2 regions of the Cryobacterium sp. SO1 genome follow, and region 1 is predicted to be linked to the other one. Evidence: predicted binding sites of a transcription regulator. Region 1 holds the regulator's gene; the other holds the start of a gene.

The links. Region 1 encodes LexA, which represses DNA repair genes until DNA is damaged. Its sites were predicted from a motif close to TCGAACANNTGTTCGA; they were not measured.
Region 2: BJQ95_RS00340 (HNH endonuclease signature motif containing protein) is a predicted target of LexA. The motif match lies at 5,375-5,390, and genes of this name have one in related genera.

What each region holds. Positions count from the first base shown of each region.
Region 1 covers NZ_CP067394.1:1,236,669-1,247,869, forward strand. Annotated here, with positions in the region: gene miaB (tRNA (N6-isopentenyl adenosine(37)-C2)-methylthiotransferase MiaB) at 1-171, shown strand, start outside; gene miaA (tRNA (adenosine(37)-N6)-dimethylallyltransferase MiaA) at 178-1,086, shown strand; gene dapF (diaminopimelate epimerase) at 1,126-2,007, shown strand; gene BJQ95_RS05800 (class I SAM-dependent methyltransferase) at 2,104-2,724, opposite strand; gene hflX (GTPase HflX) at 2,766-4,307, shown strand; gene BJQ95_RS05810 (methylenetetrahydrofolate reductase) at 4,590-5,633, shown strand; gene metE (5-methyltetrahydropteroyltriglutamate--homocysteine S-methyltransferase) at 5,633-7,954, shown strand; gene lexA (transcriptional repressor LexA) at 8,033-8,656, opposite strand; gene BJQ95_RS05825 (LysM peptidoglycan-binding domain-containing protein) at 9,075-9,473, shown strand; gene BJQ95_RS05830 (histidinol-phosphate transaminase) at 9,614-10,699, shown strand; gene hisB (imidazoleglycerol-phosphate dehydratase HisB) at 10,709-11,201, shown strand, end outside.
Region 2 covers NZ_CP067394.1:69,953-81,153, forward strand. Annotated here, with positions in the region: gene BJQ95_RS00320 (hypothetical protein) at 1-869, opposite strand, end outside; gene BJQ95_RS00325 (aminotransferase class V-fold PLP-dependent enzyme) at 870-2,099, opposite strand; gene BJQ95_RS00330 (excinuclease ABC subunit UvrA) at 2,183-4,777, opposite strand; gene panD (aspartate 1-decarboxylase) at 4,866-5,279, shown strand; gene BJQ95_RS00340 (HNH endonuclease signature motif containing protein) at 5,411-7,333, shown strand; gene BJQ95_RS00345 (multidrug efflux SMR transporter) at 7,299-7,622, opposite strand; guanidine-III (ykkC-III) riboswitch at 7,634-7,698, opposite strand; gene BJQ95_RS00350 (FKBP-type peptidyl-prolyl cis-trans isomerase) at 7,751-8,722, opposite strand; gene BJQ95_RS00355 (hypothetical protein) at 9,052-9,195, shown strand; gene BJQ95_RS00360 (metalloregulator ArsR/SmtB family transcription factor) at 9,386-9,811, shown strand; gene BJQ95_RS00365 (SulP family inorganic anion transporter) at 9,808-11,201, shown strand, end outside.

The DNA.
Region 1 (11,201 bases):
CAGGCCGAGTCCTGCGGAGTGCCCACCCCGGCCGGCACCAGCAGCGCCGTCTCGCTGGGCCTACCGACCCTGCGGGTGGGCGGCCCGGCCGCGCTGAACCTCACGAACCTCAACCAGCACGGCGGCGCCACGACCATCCCGATCTACCCCGTCGACGACCAAGAACGCTAGACCGCGGTGCTCGTTGTCATCGTCGGGCCGACCGGTACCGGCAAATCCGAGCTGTCGCTGGACCTCGCCGAACGGTTGATCACGGCCGGCCGCCCGGCCGAGATCGTGAACGCCGACGCCATGCAGCTGTACCGCGGCATGAACATCGGCACCGCCAAACTGCCGGTGGCCGAACGCCGCGGAGTGCCGCACCACCTGCTGGACGTGCTCGACGTGACCGACGAGGCCACCGTCGCCCGCTACCAGGTCGAGGCTCGTACCGCCATCACCGGCATCCTCGAGCGTGGCGCCGTGCCGATCCTGGTCGGTGGGTCCGGCCTGTACGTCTCCTCGGTGGTCTACGACTTCCAGTTTCCCGGCACCGACCCCGTGCTGCGCGCCCGGCTCGAGGCCGAACTGGTCGAGCAGGGTCCCGGCCTGCTCTATGAACGACTGAAGACCGTCGACCCGGACTCCGCCGTGCGCATCGGCGCCAGCAACGGTCGCCGGATTGTGCGTGCCCTCGAGGTCGTCGAGCTCACCGGCGCCCCGCACACCGCAGTGCTACCGGGAGATCCGGTCTACTGGATGCCCGCCGTGACACTCGGTCTGCGCCTGCCCCGCGAGGTTCTCACCCCGCGGCTGGATGCCCGGGTGGACCGGATGTGGGCGGCCGGACTCGTCGAGGAGGTGCGCGGGCTGCTCCCCGCGGGGCTGGAGGGCGGCGTGACCGCCAGCCGGGCGATCGGCTACGCGCAGGCCCTCGGCCAGGTGCGCGGCACCCTCGCACAGGCCGACGCCGTCGAAGCGACCCAGCAACTCACCCGGCGTTATGCCCGCCGCCAGGTGAGCTGGTTCAAACGCGACCCGCACACACACTGGATCGACGCCGACGCCCCCGACCGTGTCGAGCAGGCGGCCGCTCAGCTGCCCTGACGCGAGAAGCACGCGGGCCCGAGTCCCTAAACTGGGCACATGGGCATCGATCTGCACTTCTCCAAAGGCCACGGCACCGGCAACGACTTCGTGCTCTTCGCCGACCCCGACGGTCTGCTGACGCTCACGCCCGAGCAGATTCAGGACATCTGCGACCGCCAGTTCGGCGTCGGAGCCGACGGCATCATCCGCGCCGTGCGCTCCGCCCACCTCGACGCCGGCGCGGCCGCCCTCGCCGAAGACGACGGTGCTGAGTGGTTCATGGACTACTGGAACGCCGACGGCACGGTGTCGGAGATGTGCGGCAATGGCATCCGCGTCTACACCCGGTTCCTGCTCGAGCAAGGGCTGGTCGAGCTCGGCCCTGGCGAGACCCTGGCCATCGGCACCCGCAGCGGGGTGCGCGACGTGCAGCGGAACGCCACCGGCTACCAGGTGGACCTGGGCCGCTGGCGTCTGGAGCCGGGGGAGACCCTCGTGCGCGCCAAGAACCTCGCTGTGGCCCGCCCGGGCCTCGGCATCAATGTGGGCAACCCGCACGTCGTCGTCGCCCTCGCCGACGAGGGCGAGCTCGACAGCGCCGACCTCACCTTCATCCCGCAGCTCGAACCGGAGCCGGCCGAGGGAGCCAATGTGGAATTCGTGCTGCCGCACGACCCGCTGGTGGTCGACGGCGTCGGCCGTATCCGGATGCGCGTGCACGAGCGCGGCAGCGGCGAAACCCTCTCCTGCGGCACCGGCGCTGTCGCGGCCGCGCTGGCCACTCGGCACTGGGCCGGCCAGGGCGCGCCCAACCAGTGGCGCGTCGAGGTCCCCGGCGGTGTGCTGGGCGTGCGGATGTTCCCCACCGAAGACGGCGAGCACGTTTCGCTCTCCGGTCCCGCGACCCTGGTCTTCACCGGAACCCTCACCGTCGCCTGAGCCGCCCGTCCCATTCCGCGAACTGCGAGTTAAGCCCCAAGTTCGCGCGTTTTTGGGTGCTTAACTCACAGTTCGCGGCAGGGAAAGGGGCTGGGTCTAGGGGAGGCGGTGGGTGCGCAGGATGCGGAAGCCCTTGTCGGTGGCGTACCGGGAGACCGCCAGGGCACCGGGCTGGTCCGGGAACTCCTCGGCCAGCCAGCGCTGCAGCGAATCGGACCCGAGGTTGCGCTGCACAACGAGCCAGGCATCCGTGCCGGGCGTCAGCCACGGCAACCAGTGCTCGAGCATCGAGTGCAGCTCGGCCTTGCCCACGCGGATGGGCGGGTTCGACCAGATGCCCGCGAAAGACAGGGTTTCGGGAACATCCGCCGGCAGAACCGCGTTGATGTTGGTGAGTCCGAGGTTGGCGGCGTTCATCCGCACCAGCTCGAGGGCTCGCTCGTTGACGTCGACGGCCCAAACCGTGGCGGACGGATCGGCCAGAGCCAGGTGCAGGCTGATCGGTCCCCAGCCGCAGCCGAGGTCCAGCACATCCCCGCCGCCGGAGGGCAGCGGAGCCTCACGCATCAGAACCTTGGTGCCGGTGTCGATGTGCTCGGGAGAGAAAATCGCGTTCGCGGTGGTGACCTCGCGGATCGCGCCGGCGATCTTCACGGTGATCTGCCGCAATTTCAGGTCGCTGCCCGGAGCCGACGAGAAATAGTGTTCGGATGCCATACAACGAACTTATCGAAAGAAGAGGAACTACAGTTAAAGCAATGGATGAATCAACCGCTCCACACGACGATGACGATGTAGTTGCGCGCGTGCTGGCGAGCGCCGAGAGCCGTTCGTCCGGCTACTCCTTATTCGCTAGCGGGTCCGCACAGGCCCTGCAGGCCCGACCTGCCGACGGCGGATTCGACGGCGGCGATCACGACGGTGAACAGACCGAGCGTGAAGACCGCAATGCCCTGCGCCGCGTCGGTGGGCTCTCCACCGAACTGCAGGACGTCACCGAGGTCGAATACCGCCAGCTGCGCCTGGAGAACGTCGTGCTGATCGGCGTGTACTCCGCCCGTAGCCTGCTCGACGCCGAGAACTCCATGCGCGAGCTCGCCGCCCTGGCCGAAACCGCCGGCGCCACCGTGCTCGACGGTCTGCTGCAGCGCCGGGCCACGCCGGACCCGAGCACGTATCTCGGCAAGGGCAAGGCCCTTGAACTCGCGTCTATCGTGGCGGCGCTTGGCGCCGACACCGTGATCGCCGACTCCGAACTGGCGCCCAGCCAGCGGCGTGCCCTGGAGGACGTGGTCAAGGTGAAGGTCATCGACCGCACCGCCGTGATCCTGGACATCTTCAGCCAGCACGCCAAGAGCCGGGAGGGCAAGGCGCAGGTCGAACTCGCCCAGCTCGCCTACCTGCTTCCCCGCCTGCGCGGTTGGGGTGACTCGATGTCCCGCCAGGCCGGTGGCCAGGTGGGTGGCGCCGGGGCCGGCATGGGCTCGCGTGGACCCGGTGAGACGAAGATCGAACTCGACCGCCGCCGCATCCACACCCGCATGTCGCGGCTGCGGAAGCAGATGATCGAGATGAAGCCGGCCCGCGAGGCCAAGCGCGCCAATCGCAAGCGCAACGCGGTGCCCTCCGTCGCCATCGTCGGCTACACCAACGCCGGCAAGTCCAGCCTGCTCAACCGCATCACCAAGGCCGGGGTGCTCGTGGAGAACTCTCTCTTCGCCACCCTCGACGCCACCGTGCGCAAGTCCACGACGGCCGACGGCCGGCTGTACACCTTCACCGACACCGTCGGTTTTGTGCGCAACCTGCCGCACCAGTTGGTCGAAGCGTTCAGGTCCACCCTCGAAGAGGTCGCGGACTCCGACGTCATCATCCACGTCGTCGACGCATCCCACCCCGACCCAGCCAGCCAGCTGGCCACGGTGCGTGAGGTGATCGGCGAGGTCGGCGCCAGCGACATCCACGAGCTGGTGCTGTTCAACAAGAGCGACCTGGTCGGCGACGACGACCGTCTGGTGCTGCGCGGACTGGCCCCCAAGGCGATCTTCGTGTCGGCACGCACCGGTGAAGGCATCCAGGAGGTGCTGCAGGTCCTGGAAACCATGCTGCCCCGACCGGAGATCCGGTTGGACCTGCTGATTCCGTACGACCGAGGCGACCTCATTCCGATCCTGCACGAGCAGGGCAAGGTGCTGGCACTGGACTACTCGGAGACCGGCACCCAGGTCACCGCACTGGTCTCGCCCGGTATCGAGGCCCAGTTCACCCCGTACGTGGTGATCCCGGCCATCGCCGGCTAAGACGCATCCCGCCCGAAGGCGGCACCCTCATCCTGAACCAGGAGCGAGTGCCGCCTTCGGCTCGTTAAGCCGTGTGAATGCGGCACGTAACATTCGGCCATGCACCAGCGCGGCCCGAACGCGCATTGTTAGAGTCATCTCATTCGTTGCCGGCAGGGATATCCTGCCCGGCATGGAGCGACAGCCGAGCCCGGCACCCGCCCGCGAGCACCTGCCGGTTTGCCCGGCGGTCCGCGGCCGCCAGGCCCACCGATCTGAACCCACCATGCCGAATGAGGAACCATGACCGCGAGCCCAGAATCAGCATCAACGGACCCGGCCTGTCCGCCCACCACGCCATTCTCGTTCGAGCTGTACCCGCCCAAATCGGATGCCGCCGCAACCGCACTGCACACCACCATCGACGCCCTCGCCGCGGCCGCACCCGACTTCATCTCGGTGACCTACGGGGCCAGCGGCTCCTCCCGCACCTCGTCCCTGGACGTGCTTCGCTACATCCTCCAGGCCACCCGGGTCGACCCGATGGCACACCTGACCTGCGTCGGCTCCTCGCACGCCGAGGCGAGCAGCCTGATCCGCGAGTTCCTCGACGCCGGAGTGCGGAGCTTCCTGGCCCTGCGCGGAGACCCGCCCGAGGGGCTCGCGGAAGGCGACACCTTTCTGGGCGACCTGCAGAGCGCCGGTGAACTCGTGCAACTGATCCACCGGGTACAGGCCGAACGGGTGCCGTACCGGGAGACGCCGATCCCCGGACTGCCCCGTGCCCGCGCCGTCAAGACCGAACACGAACACGTGCGCATCGCGGTGGCCGGGTTCCCGAACGGGCACCCGCGCTCCCGGTCCACGGCGCAGGACATCGACACCCTGCTGGCCAAGCAGGCCGCCGGAGCCAACCTTGCCATCACCCAACTCTTCTTCCACGCCGACCACTACCTGAGCTTCATCCAGCGGGCCAGGGAGGCCGGGGTGGAGTTCCCGATCCTCCCGGGGATCATGCCCGTCACCAGCCCCGGCCGGTTGCGGCGCATCCTCGAGCTCTCCGGTGAGGACCTGCCCTCCGAGCTGGCGATCCAGCTGGAGGTCGAGCCCACCGCCGAAGGTCAGCGCGAGATCGGCATCGACCATGCCGTGACCCTGGCGCGAAAGCTCATCGCCGGCGGCGCGCCCGGCCTGCACCTCTACGCCTTCAACCAGCACGAGACCGTCCTCACCGTCCTCGACCGCGCCGGTGCTCTGGCGCCCGGCCGGTCCCAACCCGCACCCCCGACCTCGCCCAGCGCCTCTCTCGGCGTCCACACCGGCATTAACTCCACGAAGGACTATTGATGACCACCACCGTCCCCGCATTCCCCACCGGAACGATCCTCGGCTACCCCAGAATCGGACGCCGGCGCGAACTGAAAAAGGCCGTCGAAGCCTTCTGGGCCGGCCGCATCGACACCGCCGAGCTGGAGGCGGTCGCGTGGGCGCTGCGTCGCACCACCAGGGAGCGCCTCGCCGGACTCGGCCTCGGCCGCGCCGACTCGTCGATCCCCGAGAGCTTCTCGTTCTACGACCAGGTGCTGGATGCCGCCGTCACGGTGGGCGCCGTGCCCGACAGGTTCGCGGACCTCGTTGACGCCGACGGTCGCCTCGACCTGGCCGGCTACTTCACCCTTGCTCGGGGCGCGGGCCAGAACCTGCCCCTCGAGATGACCAAGTGGTTCGACTCCAACTACCACTACCTGGTGCCGGAGATCGGCCCCGAGACCCGGTTCCACCTCGCCAGCGACCGCATCGTGCGGGAATTCGAGGAAGCCGTCGCCGACGGTTTCCTCACCCGGCCGGTCATCGTCGGCCCGGTCACCTTCCTGCTGCTGGCCAAGCCGAGCGAAGTGGCCCCGGCCGGCTTCCACCCCCTCGACCGCCTCGACGACCTGCTGCCCGTCTACGCGACCCTGATCGAACGCCTCGCCGCGGCCGGCGCCGAGTGGGTGCAGCTGGACGAACCCGGTCTCGTGAGCGAGAGCATCGGCATCCCGCGAGATCGCGCCCTGGCCGCCCTCGCCCAGGCCTACAAGACCCTCGGCGGGCTCGACTCCCGCCCGGCCCTGTTCGTCGCAGCCCCCTACGGCAGCCTCGACGACGCCCTTCCCGTGCTGGCCGGCACCCCGGTCGAGGCGATCGGCCTGGACCTGGTGCGCGGCACGGTGCCGGCCGGCATCCCCGGGCTGGACGACACGACCCTCGTTGCCGGTGTCATCGACGGCCACAACATCTGGCGGGGGGACCTCGCGGCGGCATTCGACACAATCGGCCGGCTGCGCGCCCTGACCGACCGGGTCACGGTGTCCACCTCCACCTCCCTGTTGCACCTGCCGCACGACGTCACCGACGAGACCAAGCTCGGTGCGGACCTCACCGGCTGGCTGGCCTTCGCCGATCAGAAGATCGGGCAGGTCGCCACCCTCTCTCGCGGTCTGACCGCGGGCCGGGACGCCATCCAGGCCGAGCTCGCTGCGGCCACAGCATCCCTCGCCGAGCGCCGGGTCGCACCCGGCGTGCGCGACGGTGCCGTGCGCGCCCGGCTCGACAGGCTCAGCCCGGCGGACTTCAGCCGCGGCGACTACGAGACACGGCTCGCCGCGCAGACGGCCGTGCTCAACCTGCCGCCGTTGCCGACCACCACCATCGGCTCCTTCCCGCAGACCGGCGACATCCGCCGCGCCCGTGCCCGCTTGGTCTCCGGCGAGCTGGACCCCGCCGCCTACCAGGACCTCATGCGCGCCGAGATCGACCGGGTCGTGCAACTCCAGGAAGACCTGGGCCTGGACGTGCTGGTGCACGGCGAACCCGAACGCAACGACATGGTGCAGTACTTCGCCGAGAACCTGGACGGCTTCACCGTGACCGAGAACGGCTGGGTGCAGTCCTACGGCAGCCGGTGCACCCGACCGTCCATCCTCTGGGGTGATGTGTCCCGGCCGGCGCCGATCACAGTGGAATGGTCCAGCTACACCCAGAGCCGCACCGAGAAGCCGGTCAAGGGCATGCTCACCGGACCGGTCACCATCCTGGCCTGGTCGTTCGTGCGTGACGACCAGCCGCTGGGCGAGACCGCCCGTCAGGTCGCGCTCGCCCTCCGCGACGAGATCCGAGACCTCGAGGTTGCGGGCATCCAGGTCGTGCAGGTCGACGAGCCGGCGCTGCGGGAGCTGCTGCCGCTGAAGAAGAAGGACCACGCGGACTACCTCGACTGGTCCGTCGGATCGTTCAGACTGGCCACCGCCGGCGTGGCCGATGCGACCCAGATCCACACGCACCTCTGTTACTCCGAGTTCGGGGTCGTCATCGACGCGATCCGCAACCTCGACGCCGACGTCACCAGCATCGAGGCCGCCAGGTCGAAGATGGAGGTCGTGGCCGATCTGCAGGCCAGCGGCTTCGACCACGGTATCGGCCCGGGCGTCTACGACATCCACTCGCCCCGCGTGCCCGGGGTGGCGGAGATCACCGAGCTGCTCGAGCGGGCGCTTGAATCGATCCCCGCCCGCCAGGTCTGGGTCAACCCGGACTGCGGGCTGAAGACCCGCGGCTACGCGGAGACCGTGGAGTCGCTGCGCAACATCGTCGACGCGACGCGCGCCGTGCGGGCGACCCTGGTCTGATCCGTTTTCTTGAGTTCCGCCGGTAACAGAACAGGCCCGACCCCACGCGGGGTCGGGCCTGTTTCGTGGGAACCGGGGCTAGACCGAACGCAACACCGCGACGACCTTGCCGAGGACCTCGGCGTAGTCGCCCAGGATCGGCTCGAAGTTGGTGTTGCGTGGCAGCAGCCAGGTGTGGCCGTCACGCTGCCGCAGCACCTTCACGGTGGCCTCGCCGTCGAGCATGGCGGCGACGATCTCACCGTTCTCCGCGGTCTTCTGCTGACGGATGACCACCCAGTCACCGTCGCAGATGGCGGCGTCGATCATCGACTCACCGACAACCTTGAGCATGAACAGCTCGCCCTTGCCGACCAACTGGCGGGGGAGCGGGAAGATCTCGTCGATCTGCTGGTCGGCCATGATCGGGATACCGGCGGCGATGCGTCCGACGAGCGGCACCATCGCCGCGTCGCCCACCTGGATGCCGGACTGGTAGTCGTCTGCGGCGCCTGGCGTGACCTCCTCGGAGGACTGGGGCAGCTCGATGAGCACCTCCAGCGCGCGTGGCCGGTGCGGGTCGCGACGCAGGTACCCGCTCAACTCGAGCTGGTGCAGCTGGTGGGTCACGCTTGACAGCGAGGACAGGCCCACCGCGTCACCGATCTCGCGCATGCTCGGCGGATAGCCGCGGTCGCGGACCGAACGCTGGATGACGTCCATCACGGCGCGCTGTTTATCGCTCAGGCTCTTGCGGCGTCGCGTGCCGCCCTTGTCCCGAGGTGTGCTCTGTTGTGCCACGGTGTCGCTCCTCTGGTTAGTCGGTTGGGCTGGTGCTCGGTCTGGGGCTGGTGTTGCTAGCTGTGCGGCACGGACCGTGCCGGCACATGGTGCCACCGAAGTGCGTCTGAGAACCGTCGGCGGCAATGTCGGTGGTGTCTGTTTGAGTACTGCTACCCGATCAAAACTGTAGCCACCGAGCGACGATGTCGTAGACATGCATTCGAGTGTGTTGCGGAATATCTCTCCACAATATCCGGAAACAGGGTTGATTGTTCGAACACTCGAAGATATATTCGGAACATAGATTCGCATCTGGCCCTCCCGGCCGAGGGCCAGATGCGTTACCAGGAGGTTTGACATGAGCGCATACGCAGTGAAGCCCGGCTCCATCACCCACGCCGCGGCCAGCCACACCCGAATCAGCCCCGCCCAGGCCAGCACGCCCACCACGCACCTGCGACTGACCCGTCGCGGGCGCGCCGTGTTCACCACCCTCGCCGCGGTGCCCCTGGTGCTCGGCGCCATCGGCGTCGCCCTCAACGGCGGCATGGCCGCGGCCGAGGGCACCGCAGGCATCGGCGCGGCCGCTTTCGACTACGTCACCATCGAAGCCGGCCAGTCCCTCTGGCAGCTGGCCGAGACGATTGCCCCGTCGCAGGACCCGCGCGACGTGATCGCCGACATCGTCAACCTCAACCAGCTCGCCTCCGAGGCCGTGCAGCCCGGCCAGCGCCTCGCGCTACCCGCCGACTACTGATCCGGCCGACTACTGATCCGGCCGACAACTGATCCGGCCGACAACTGATCCGGCCGCCGCATGATCCGGCGCCCGCGTGATCCGGCCACCGCACAGGCCCGTTGAATGAGGCCCGGCGCGGCGCAACTAAGCTTGTTCGGGTGACCAGCCTCGACGACCTGCCCCTGCGTGCCAACCTCCGTGGACAAATCCCGTACGGTGCACCCCAGCTGCACGTGCCGGTGGCGTTGAACGTCAACGAGAACACCCACCCGATCCCGCCCGCCGTCGCCTCCGACATCGCGGCCGCCCTGGCCGACGCCATCCTTACCGTCAACCGGTACCCCGACCGGGAATTCAGCCAGCTGCGGGACGATCTCGCCGGCTACCTCGGCCACGGTCTCACCCGCGACAACATGTGGGCGGCCAACGGCTCCAACGAGGTTCTGCAGCAGGTGCTGCAGGCCTTCGGCGGCCCGGGCCGGTCCCTGCTCGGCTTCGCCCCGACCTACTCGATGTACTCCATTCTCGCGTCCGGCACCGATACCCGCTGGATCCCCGGCGACCGCGACGCCGACTACGAGCTCTCGCCGGAGACCGCCGCCCGGTGGGTGCGGGAGAGCGCGCCGGACATCGTCTTCCTCTGCTCGCCGAACAACCCCACCGGCACACCGCTGTCCCTGGCGACTATCGCAGCCGTCTACAACGCCACCCCGGGCATCGTCGTGGTCGACGAGGCCTACGCCGAGTTCGCACCCGACGGCACCGACACCGCCCTGACCCTGTTGCCGGGCCGGGAACGCCTACTGGTGTCGCGCACCATGAGCAAGGCGTTCGCGTTCGCCGGCGTACGGCTCGGCTACCTCGCCGCCGACCCGGCGGTCACGGATGCGCTGCGCTTGGTGCGGCTGCCTTATCACCTGTCCGCGCTCACCCAGGCGGCCGCCGTCGCGGCGCTGGCCCACACCGGCGAGATGCTCGCCATGGTCGACGACATCCGGGTGCAACGCGACCGGCTGGTCACCGAGCTGAGGGCTCTAGGCTTCAGCCCACTCCGCAGCAGCAGCAACTTTGTGCTCTTCGGCGGGGTCGCCGACCCGCGCGCCACCTTCGAGGCGCTCCTTCTCGACGGCATCCTGATCCGCGACGTCGGAATCCCCGGCCACCTGCGGGTCTCGGCCGGCACCGCCGCCGAGACGACCGCGTTCCTGGACGCCATCGCACGGCTCGCTCCGATAGCCGAATAAACTAACGCCATGAGCAATGTCACGCCCTCGCCTCGCCGTGCCCACCTGCAGCGCGAAACGAGCGAATCGAGCATCGACCTGTCGATCGACCTCGACGGCACCGGGGTGAGCGACATCCACACCAGTGTGCCGTTCTACGACCACCTGCTCACGGCCTTCGCGAAGCACTCGCTGACCGACCTCACCGTGCACGCCAAGGGCGACATCGAGATCGACGTGCACCACACCGTCGAAGACATCGGCATCGTCCTGGGTCAGGCCATCAAGCAGGCCCTGGGCGACAAGTCCGGCATCTCCCGCTACGGCGACGCGCTGGTGCCGTTGGACGAAGCCCTGGTGCAGGCCGTGGTGGACATCTCCGGGCGGCCCTACCTGGTGCACACCGGGGAGCCGGCCGGGTTCGAATTCCACCTCATCGGCGGCCACTTCACCGGCTCCATGGTGCGGCACGTCTTCGAAGCCATCGCCTTCAACGCCGCGCTCACGGTGCACGTCACCGTGG
Region 2 (11,201 bases), 1.2 Mb from region 1:
AGCCAGCCGACCAGGGTCGCGGTGGCCTCGTCGGCATCCATCGAGTTGATGGTCTCCTGCCACGGCAGGCCGGACTCCGCCTTCTCGGTGAAGATGCGCTCGAGGACCTGCCAATCGACGGGGGTCTCGGCGCCGTCCAGCGGGTGCAGCCGCAGGGCCTCGAGGTAGCGGGTGACCAGCAACGAGTTGGGGAACTTGTAGCCGTCGGTGCCCGCGATCGGGTAGGCGATGTAGGTGAGGTTGTAGGAGGATTCGAAGCCCGCCTCCTCGATGTTCGCAAAGAGCGCCTTGCAGAAGGTGCAGCCGGGGTCGATGACCTCGACGGCGATCGGGTTCGCGGCGTCCTCGGTGAGGTAGCTCGGGTTGGCGGGCAGGTAGTCCTCGGCGGTCCAGGTCTGGAACCGGGCCGGGATGGCCGCGAAGGTCTCGCCGAGGCTGCCGAATTCATTGCCGAACGCGCCGAGCACGTCGAACTCGCCCAGCGATTCCATGAAGCCCGGCGTCTCATCCGGGATGGAGCAGGCCTCGGCGCCGAGGGTGCAGGATGCCGAGTCCTGCTTGTTGCAGGTGCCGTAGACGTAGAGGTTGACGGCGCTCTTGACCACCGTGTAGCCCGACCAGATGGTGGTGACGAGTACCAGCACGGCGAGGATCTCCAGGCCGATGCTGGCCGGCTTCACCAGCCCGGGCCGACGCATGGCGATGGGGGCGAGCAGGTGGTCCTTGATGTCCTGCTTGAAGGTCGTGTCGCAGGGCCGGAAGGTGACCCGGCGCCAGGTGCAGTTCCAGGCAGTGCCGACGTAGCGCCGGTACCTCGCCGAGAAGGCGGCCATGACGACCAGGATGATGAACGCCGCGATACAGAACACTTAGGAGAGGCCTTTCATCAGCCGAGCGAGGGCCTGGGTGGCCGTGTCGATGTCCGACTCGGTCGAGTGCAGGCCGAGGGAGAAGCGCAGCAGCGGGGGCAGCCCGAGCTGTTGTTTGAGGTAGTGATGCGCGCAGAAGTAGCCGCTGCGCACCATGATCGTGGAGTGCGACAGGAAGACCGCGAGCCGGTGCGAGTCCTGTGTGGGCGCGTACAGGCTGATCACCGGGCTGGCCGCGGTGTTCAGCAACGTGAGACCGGGGATCTCGGCGAGGCTGTCGTGGAGACGTCGGGAGAGCGCGCCGATGTGCTCGGCGGGAGCCAGGCCGCCGGGGCGGACGACGCCCAGCCAGTCGATGGCGCGGCCCAGCGCGATGATCTCGCCCCACGCCTGCAGGCCGGGTTCGAGCAGCGCACCCGGGTCGCCCTGCACGAGGTCGAAGTCGCTCTCGCGCACATCCTGCACCATGCCGCCGCCCACAAAGCCGAGCTCGAGCGAGCCGAGCAGCTCGTGCCGGGCCACCACCACGCCCAGGCTGGCACCGTACATCTTGTGGGCGGAGAAGCACACCGCATCCGCCTCGGTCTTCTGCAGCAGTGCGCGAGCGTGCCCCATGGCCTGCGCCGCGTCGACGATCACGATGCCGCCACGGGCGTGGGCGTCGCGCACCAGGTCGGTGAGGTTGGTCAGCAGGCGGCCGTCGATGTTGGACGCCGCGTTGACCACGACCACCGCCTTCTCCAACTGCGCGGGGTCGTAGAGCAGGGCGCCGTCGGCGGCCCGATCCAGCACCAGGCGCTCGACACCCAGCCGACGGGCGGCCGTGATGGTGGGCAGGAACACCGAGTTGTGTTCGATGTGGCTGGTGACGACCCGGGCGAAGCGGCCGAGCGGCAGTTGTTGCAGCAACAGGTTGAGGCCGTAGGTGGTGTTGAGGGTGAACGACACGGCGTGGCTCTTGGCCGAGAGCCCGAGCAGGCCGAGCACCGCCAGGCGGGTGTCGGCCACGGCGTGGTCGACCTTCTGGCCCCAGGCGTACTTGACCCGGCCGCCGCAGGCGTTGTAGCTCGTGTAGTAGTCGGTGAGGGCGTCGATCACGCTCTGCGGGCGGAGGCTCTGGCAGGCGGCGTCGAGGTAGATCTCGCCGGGCTGCAGATAGCCGAAATCACCCTGCCGACCCGTGTCGAGCGGTGCGGCGGCGGGCCTCTTGAACAGCGTGCTGCGCTTCATTGATTCCAACTCCCGGCTCAGCTTAGAATCGCCGCCGAGCCGGGAACGGGGACCAAGGTCCCGTTTGACCGGGTGTGGCGCCTTTACACAGCTAGCTCCAAGCGTTGCGCGAGATAGGGCGCCGTGTGGCTGTGCGGATGCGCCGCGACGGTAGCCGGGGTGCCCTCGGCCACGATGCGCCCGCCCGCGCTGCCGCCGGACGGCCCCAGGTCGATGACCCAGTCCGCCGCCGCGACCACGCCCATGTCGTGCTCAACCACCACCACGGTGTTGCCCGCGTCGACCAGCCGGTTCAGCTGGGTCATCAGCAGTTCAACGTCGGCCGGGTGCAACCCGGTGGTGGGCTCGTCGAGCAGGTACAGCGTGTGCCCGCGGCGGGCGCGCTGCAGCTCGGTGGCCAGCTTGATGCGCTGTGCCTCACCGCCGGAGAGTTCGGTCGCAGGCTGGCCGAGCCGCAGATAGCCCAGGCCCACCTCGCGCAGGGTCTCCAGGCTGCGAGCCGCGCTGGGCACGTCGGCGAGGAACGCGGCCGCCGCGTCGACCGTGAGGCCGAGCACGTCGGCGATGGACTTGCCGTTGTAGAGCACCGCGAGGGTCTCGGCGTTGTACCGGGACCCGCCGCAGGTCGGGCAGGGCGCGTAGCTGCCCGGCAGGAAGAGCAGCTCCACCGCCACGAAGCCCTCGCCCTGGCAGGTGTCGCAGCGGCCGCCGGGCACGTTGAAGGAGAACCGGCCGGCGCCGAAGCCGGCCGCCCTGGCCGCGGCAGTGGCCGCGTAGGTGGAGCGCACGGCGTCGAAAAGTCCGGTGTAGGTGGCCAGGTTGGACCGCGGGGTGCGGCCGATGGGCTTCTGGTCCACGCGCACCAGGCGGTCGATGGCGCCGGCGCCGGTGACCGTGTCGAGCACTGTGGTGCTCTCCTCCTCGCCGGTCGCCTCATCGGGGTCGGCCGCGGCGTCGCGGCCGGCCGGCGCGGTGTCGACCGGGCCCTGGCGCAGCTCCCGGCCCACGGCATCCGCCAGCACCTTGCTCACCAGCGTGGACTTGCCCGACCCGGAGACGCCGGTGACGGCGGTGAGCACGCCGAGCGGCACGTCGACGTCGAGGTCGACCAGGTTGTGCCGGTTGACGCCGGCCAGGCCCAGCCACGCGGCCGGCTCGCGGGGCGCGGGCGCGGCCGAGTCCGGCGCGGTCGGGAACAGGTACCCGCGGGTGATCGAGCCGGCCACATCGGCCAGGCCGGGCACCGGGCCGCTGTAGAGCACCTCCCCGCCGCCGTCGCCGGCCCGGGGGCCCACATCCACGATCCAGTCGGCGCGTCGCACGACGTCCATATTGTGTTCGACCACGAACACCGAGTTGCCGGATGCCTTGAGCTTTTCGAGCACCACCAGCAACGGTTCGGCGTCGGCGGGGTGCAGACCGGCCGAGGGCTCGTCGAGCACGTAGATCACGCCGAAGAGGCCGCTGCGCAGCTGGGTGGCGATGCGCAGCCGCTGCATCTCGCCGGGGGAGAGGGTGGGGGTGGCGCGGCTCAGGCTGAGGTAGCCCAGGCCGAGGTCGATGAGCACCTCGAGGCGGCGCACCAGGTCGCCGGCCACGGTGACCGCGACCTCGGTGACCTCGCCGGACTGGGCTGAGCGGTGTGAGCCGGTGGCGCCGGTGAGTTCGGCGGTGGGCCGCAGCACTTCGGCGAGCTCGCTGAGGGTGAGGGCGTTGAGTTCGTTGATCGGCCGGCCGGCGAAGCGCACCGCCAGGGCTTCGGCGCGCAGGCCGCTGCCGCCACAGAGCCGGCACGGGCCGGTCTCCACGAAGGGGAGCACGCGCTGGCGCATCTGGGCACTCTTCGAATCGGCCAGCGTGTGCATCACGTAGCTCTTCGCGCTCCAGAACCGGCCCTTGTACGGCTTGGCCACCCTGTCCCGCTGCGGAGTGACCTCCACGACGGGCTGCTCCTCGGTATAGAGGAGCCAGTCTCGTGCCTCACGGTTGAGCCGGCGCCAGGGCAGGTCGATGTCGTGCCCGAGCACCGCCGTGATGTCGCGCAGGTTCTTGCCCTGCCAGGCGCCCGGCCAGGCGGCGATGGCTCCGTCGCGGATGCTCAGGCTCGCGTCAGGCACCAGCAGCGACTCGGTCACGGTGTGAGAGATTCCCAGACCGTGGCATTCGGGGCAGGCACCGGTGGCGGTGTTCGGGGAGAACGCGTCGGAGTCCAGGCGCAGGGCTGACCCGGAGGGGTAGGTGCCGGCTCGGGAGTAGAGCATCCGCATCGAATTGGACAGCGTGGTGACGGTGCCGACGCTGGACCTGGAGCTGGGCGAACCGCGGCGCTGCTGGAGGGCCACGGCCGGCGGCAGGCCGGTGATCAGGTCGACGTGCGGGGTGTGGCCCTGCTGGATGAGGCGCCGTGCGTACGGCGCGACGGATTCGAAGAAGCGGCGCTGGGCCTCGGCGAAGATCGTGCCGAACGCCAGGGAGGACTTGCCGGAGCCGGAGACGCCGGTGAACGCGACGATGGCGTCGCGGGGAATGTCGACGTCCACGTCGCGGAGGTTGTTCTCCCTGGCGCCGCGCACGCGCACGAAACCGTCGGCGGCGGGGTGGGCGGAGTCGGCGGGACCGGCCGGGGAAGTCCGTGCCGGCGAAGCCTGTGCCGGAGAAATGGAGGGAGTGTGAGGCATTCGATTCACTCTAGTTCGACCCCCTGACACTGGGCCCGGCGCGGCACGCGTATCGTGGAGAGGTCGAACCGCGAAAGGCTTTTCCCAGATGCGCCGCACCATGTTCAAATCCAAGATCCACCGCGCCACCGTGACGCACGCCGCACTGCACTACGTGGGGTCGCTGACCGTCGACCTCGACCTGCTCGACGCGGCCGACCTGCTGCCCGGCGAACTGGTGAGCATCGTCAACGTGAACAACGGCGCCCGCTTCGAGACCTACCTGATCGCCGGGGAGCGCGGCAGCGGCGTGATCGGCGTCAACGGCGCCGCCGCGCGGATGGCGCACCAGGGTGACCTGGTCATCATCATCTCCTACGCCCAGATGAGCACTAAGAAGGCCAGGGCGTACGTGCCCACGGTGGTGCACGTGGACGAGAACAACGCCATCATCACCGTGGGCACCGATCCGGCAGCCGCTGACGGCGATGACGACCTGGAGCGCCCGCCCTTCGCCGTCTGAGCTTCGCTGCCCGGCGGCACCGAGGAGAAGCAGCGCGCCCGGATCAGGGGGGGCGGAGAAGGTGTGAAAAAAGTTCTCCACAGCCGTCAACTTCATCACACAAACGTTCTATACTGAGCTATTCTCACTGCATGGTCACCATCGCAGCCGCCTTCGAACCCGGTACCCCGCCGGATGTTTCGGTGCCGGCTACCACGGTGCCGGCTACCACGGTGCCGGCTACCACGGTGCCGGTTACCACGGTGCAGGATGCCGAGGTGCCGACGGCTTCGGTGCCGACGGCCGCGCTGTCGGCCGATTCGCTGCCCAGGCCATTGATCGCCGCGGTTGAAGCGGTGGAGCACCTGGGGGCGTGCAGCGCCGACTACGACGCGCTCTCCGACGCGGAATTGATCGCCGGCCAGAAGGACCTGGCCAGGTTGCGTGGCTTGGTGGAGACCCGATCGGTGTGGCTGGCGAAGACCCTCGCGCACCGTTCCCGGCCCGAGTTGGGCCAGCGGGGCCTCGCCGCCCGGCAGGGTTTTTTGTCGCCGGCCGAGCTGATCCAGACCCTCACCGGTTCCACCCGCGCCGATGCCCGGAAGCTTGTGGATGTGGGAACGATGCTCGGCGATGCCGAGGCCGCTCAGGCCGCGGTCGAGGGCGAAGCGGCCCGCCGGCTCCTTGACGAGCAGGCAGGGCTCGGCGGTGCCGGCCGGGACGGAGTTGGTGGAGTTGACGGGGCCGACGCAGTTGGCGGCGTTGACAGGGCTGGCGGGACTGGCGGGGTTGATGGAGTCGGCGGTCTCGATCGCCTCGCCTGTGCCGATCCGGCTCTGTTGCCCTGGTACAGCCCGATCTCCGCCGCCGTCGCCACCGGAACCCTCTCCGTCGCCGCGGCACATGCGATCCGTGCAGGCCTCGGGAAGATCGACGAGGTGATCACCGCCGAGGCTCTGTGGGCTGCCGTGCAGAAGCTCCTCGCCGAGGCCAAGGAGACGACTGTCGACGAGCTGCTCAAACGCTCTCGCCGCATGCGCGACACCCTGGACGAAGCCGGCATCGCGACCCGCGAGAAGAAAGCCTGGGACGACCGCTACCTGCGGATCTGGACCAGCGACTCCGGACAGGTGCACCTCAACGGACAGTTCCCACCCGAGCAGGGCGCGTTCCTGCTCTCCGTGTACGACAGCGCCACGGGACCGCGGCGTGGCGGAGTGCGCTTCGTCGACCCGAACCGGGCCGCGTGGGCCAAAGCAGTCCAGGACGACCCGCGCAGCACCGACCAACTCACCGCCGACACGTTCGTCGAGCTGCTCAAGGCTGGCAGCACGGTCAACCCGAACCGCATGCTGGGCGGCCGCACCCCCGCCGTCCGGGTCCTCGTCACCGCGACCAAACCGGTCGACCCTGGACCGGTCGGCCACACACAGGCCACGCCATCGCCGGCTGCGCGTGGCGACACGGCCACCCAGCCGCAGCCGCAGCCGCCGGCTCCGGGCGCACTATCCACCCCGCCCGCAGCATCGCCGCCACCATCTCACGACCCGACCGAGGTGCTCGTGGCGATTCCCGACGGCACCGGGCATGGCTTCATCGAAGGCCACCCCCAACCAGTGTGCCGGGAAACCATCAACCGGATGATCTGCACCAGCGGCACCATCGAGGTCACCTTCGATGACGACGGCCAACCCCTCAACCTCGGCCGCGAAGAACGCATCTTCACCGCCGCGCAACGCATCTCACTGGCCGCCCGCGACGGCGGCTGCCGATGGGGCGACTGCGACAGACCCCCCTCCAGAACCGAAGCCCACCACCTCGAAGAATGGGCCCGCGACCACGGCGCCACCGACATTCGCGTCGGAATCCTGCTTTGCCCGCCCCATCACCGATTGCTACACGCCCAGGGCTGGCAGATATTCGAAAACCGCGGGGTCTACTGGCTGAGGCCACCGGCAACCGTTGACCCGGGACAGACACTGACCCGGATGCGCAATACGAGCGCCGCCGCCCTGGGCGAGCATGCGAACCGAGGCGATGTCAGTGGCTGTCGTCCACCAGCTTCAGGCCGATGACACAGCCGATGAGACCCAGAATGAGCAGAATCTTGATCAGGGACGCCGGCTCCCCGCCGAAGATCATTGCGTAGAGCACGGTCAGGGCCGCGCCGATGCCCACCCAGACTGCGTAGGCGGTGCCGATCGGGATGCCGCGCATCGCGAACGCGAGGCCGCTCATGCTCAGCACCAATGCCACCCCGAAGATCACGGTGGGCCAGAGCTTGCTGAAGCCCTCGGACTTGCCCAGGGCTGTCGCCCAGACGGCTTCGAGAACCCCGGACACGATCAAAATGATCCACGACATGACAGCACTCCCGCGGCCAGTCTTGTCGCGTTCCGGGTACTGATCCCTCGTCCGGGACCGCAGTGAGCGGTCTCCCCGAAGGCTATCCCGGCGGCCTGTGCAATAACTGGGCAGGCCGCCGGGCGTGGCTACGCAGCCGCGATGATGTCGACGACGAAGACCAGACTGTCGGTGGCGCTGATGCCGGCCGTCTCGTTGCCGCCTTCGTAGCCGAGCTCACCCGGCGGGATGACGATCACGACCTGGGAACCCACGGTCTGCCCGACCATGCCCTGGGTGAAACCGGTGATCAACCCGGAGACCGGGAAGGTCGTGGGTCCGACGCCCCAGCTCTGGTCGAACACTTTGCCGGTGGCCCAGATCGCGCCGGTGTACTGCACGGTCACCGTCGAGGTGTCCGCTACGACCGCGCCGTCGCCCTTTTTGAGTACCTCGACCGCGAGGTCCGCGGGCGGGTCGCCCTTGGGCATGGTCACGGTGGGCTCGCCGTCATCGGCGAGCTTCACGGCGGGGAAACCGTCGGTGGGCTCCTGGTCTTCGCCGGTGGCGCGGGTGGGCAGCTTTTCCTTGATGTCGATCACGAAGAGCAGCTGATCGGTGGCGGCCACGCCGAGGTCGGTGTTGCCGGTCTCACCGAAGCCATCCGCGGGCGGGAACACGACGGCCACCCTGTCGCCCACGTTGGAGCAGGCAACGCCCTTGAGAATGCCCGGGATGACACCCTGGCCGTCGACCACGTTGATGGTGAGGCCGGCGTCGTCGCCGAAGCCGCCGGCGGTGAGCTTGGCCCCGGTGGTCGCGTTGTACGCGGTGTAGGAGATGGCAACGGAGTCGCCGTCCTTCACCGCGTCCCCGGTGCCCTCGTTGACGACCGTCCGTTCGGTCTCCTTCGCGGCCAGGGGTGCTTCGAAGGTCACGGTCGGTTCGACACCGGCATCACCGGCGACGGTCACAGCGTCCGAGGTGGAACCCGGATCGGTGCAGGCGATCGCCGCTTTCGTGGCCGACGGGGTCGCCGCCGGATCGGGCGATGCCGCACACCCGGTGAGGGCGACGGCCGCAACCGCGGTCAGGGTGAGGAAAGTAGGAAGTGTGCGCACGCAGAAGTCTCCAGTCAGATTCGGGCCTCGAATAGTCTGACCCCTGCACCTATGTATGCGCTGAATCACGGCGGCTCCCAGCCACCTCCCAGACAGAACCCAGGCACGTCTTCGAATTGGGACTTTCGTCCCCTGACGACGCCGGATGGCGAGATCTAAACTGGACACACGGCCCCAGAAATCCATCAGGCCGAGCTGGTCGATGGCGACCGAACCCACCGACAGTGGCGCCACGCATCCCACGGTAATGTTCTCGTTCGATTGACGCCCTGCCTCACCCGTCGAACGTCGCTCGACGTGGTGAACGCACGTCAAGAGAAGAGTCATTCGTGTCCGACCCGAAGTCCACCTCAGCACATGCCGTCAGCATGGACCGCTGGGCAAGCCTCAAACGTGAGTACTTCTGGCGCACGCACCGCAACGCCCCCGCCCCGGCGCCGGCGTCCACGGTCGCCGACCCCAACGCCGAATAGCCGCCGGCTCACCGATAGCCGGAGTGCGAGCGTAAGCACGTCCGGCTCGTGGCCTCGTAGACGTGCCTCACTTCGGTGAGGCCAGATCTGCCGCTGCCGCTGATTGCGGCGTGACCGGCGACCCGACCGAACGGGACCTTCGTCCGGGTCCGCCGTCGTGATAGCGCGATATGATGAATTCATGGAACCGATGAAGCAGGACCCGATCGATAACTTCACGGATGCGAACCGTCCGCTGTACGAGGTGAAGGCCAATCTGTTCAAGGGCTTGGCGCATCCGGTGCGGGTGCGGGTGCTCGAGGTTCTCGCCAACGCCGAGGCGGACCTGTCGGTCTCCGACCTGCTCACCGACACCGGCCTGGAGGCCTCGCACCTCTCCCAGCACCTGTCGGTGCTGCGCAGGCACAACCTGGTGGTGGCCGAGCGCCGCGGCAGCCTGGTCTTCTACAGCCTGGCCTACCCGCAGGTGGCGGACCTCCTCGCGGTGGCCAGGCAGCTGCTCGTCGAGATCCTCGAGACCACCCAGCAGCATCTGATCAGCACGGTAGGCCTGCCCAGGCTTGCGTCGACGGATGCGCGCTCCAGCGCGCTGACCAGCGACGCGGTGTCCCGGTGAGTGTGATCGGCACTGCTGCCGCCTCATCCGGCCGCTACCTGCGCGCCCTGCTGCCTAGCTGGCAGGACTATCGGGACGTGAAGCGCACCTGGCGCGGGGACATCGTCGCCGGGCTCACCGTGGGCATCATCGCGCTGCCGCTGGCCCTGGCCTTCGGGGTCAGCTCCGGCGCCGGCGCCGAGAGCGGACTCATCACCGCCATCGTGGCCGGGGTCATCGCCGCCGTGTTCGGTGGCTCCAACATCCAGGTGTCCGGGCCCACCGGCGCCATGGTCGTGGTCCTCGGCCCGGTCGTGGCCGCCCACGGTGTCGGCGTCGTCGCCGTGCTCAGCCTGATGGCCGGCCTCATCGTGATCGCCGCCGGCGCGCTCAAACTCGGTCGCGCGGTCAGCTTCATCCCGTGGCCGGTGATCGAAGGCTTCACACTCGGCATCGCCGTGATCATCTTCCTGCAGCAGGTGCCTGCCGCGATCGGCTCCAAGGCCGGGCCGAGCAGCAACGCCTTCATGGCCGCCGTGCAGTCCTTCGAGACCGTGGACTGGTCCACGGTGATCATCCCGGTGGCCATGGTGCTCGTGGTCGCCGCGATCATGCTGCTGGCCCCGCTGGTGCACAAGAAGCTGCCCGGGTCGATCGTGGCCATCATCGTGGTGACCGTGATCGCCAACCTGGCCAACCTGCCGCTGGCCCGCATCGGCGAGCTGCCGAGCTCGCTGCCATCGCCGATGCTGCCCCAGCTCGATCCCGGTCAGCTCGGCTCGCTGGTCGGCCCCGCGCTCACCATCGCGGCGCTCGCCGCGATCGAATCCCTGCTCTCGGCCCGAGTGGCCGTCACCCTCTCCGACACCGGCCCGTACGACGCCGACCGCGAACTGGTGGGCCAGGGCCTGGCCTCGATCGCCTCCGGCTTCTTCGGCGGGATGCCCGCCACCGGCGCGATCGCCCGCACGGCCGTCAACATCCGTTCGGGCGGCCGCACCCGGCTGGCGGCCATCGTGCACTCGATCGTGCTGATCGGTGTGGTCTATCTGGCCACCGGGGTGGTCTCGCAGATCCCGCTCGCCGCCCTGTCCGGGGTGCTCATGATGACCGCAGCGCGCATGATCTCGATCGCCACGGTGCGCAGCATCATCGGCTCCACGGGCTCGGACGCCACCGTGTTCATCATCACCGCCCTGGTCACCGTCTCGGTCGACCTCATCGTGGCCGTCGGCATCGGCATCGCCGTGGCGGCGTTCTTCGCCCTGCGGTCGGTCTCGGCCTCCAGCGGAGTGCACCGTGAGGAGCTACCCGGCGAACCCGCGCCGGGCGACGAACGCATCGCCCTGTTCCGGCTCGACGGCGCCCTGTTCTTCGGCGCCGCAGAGCGGATGCTCGAACGCGTCAACCA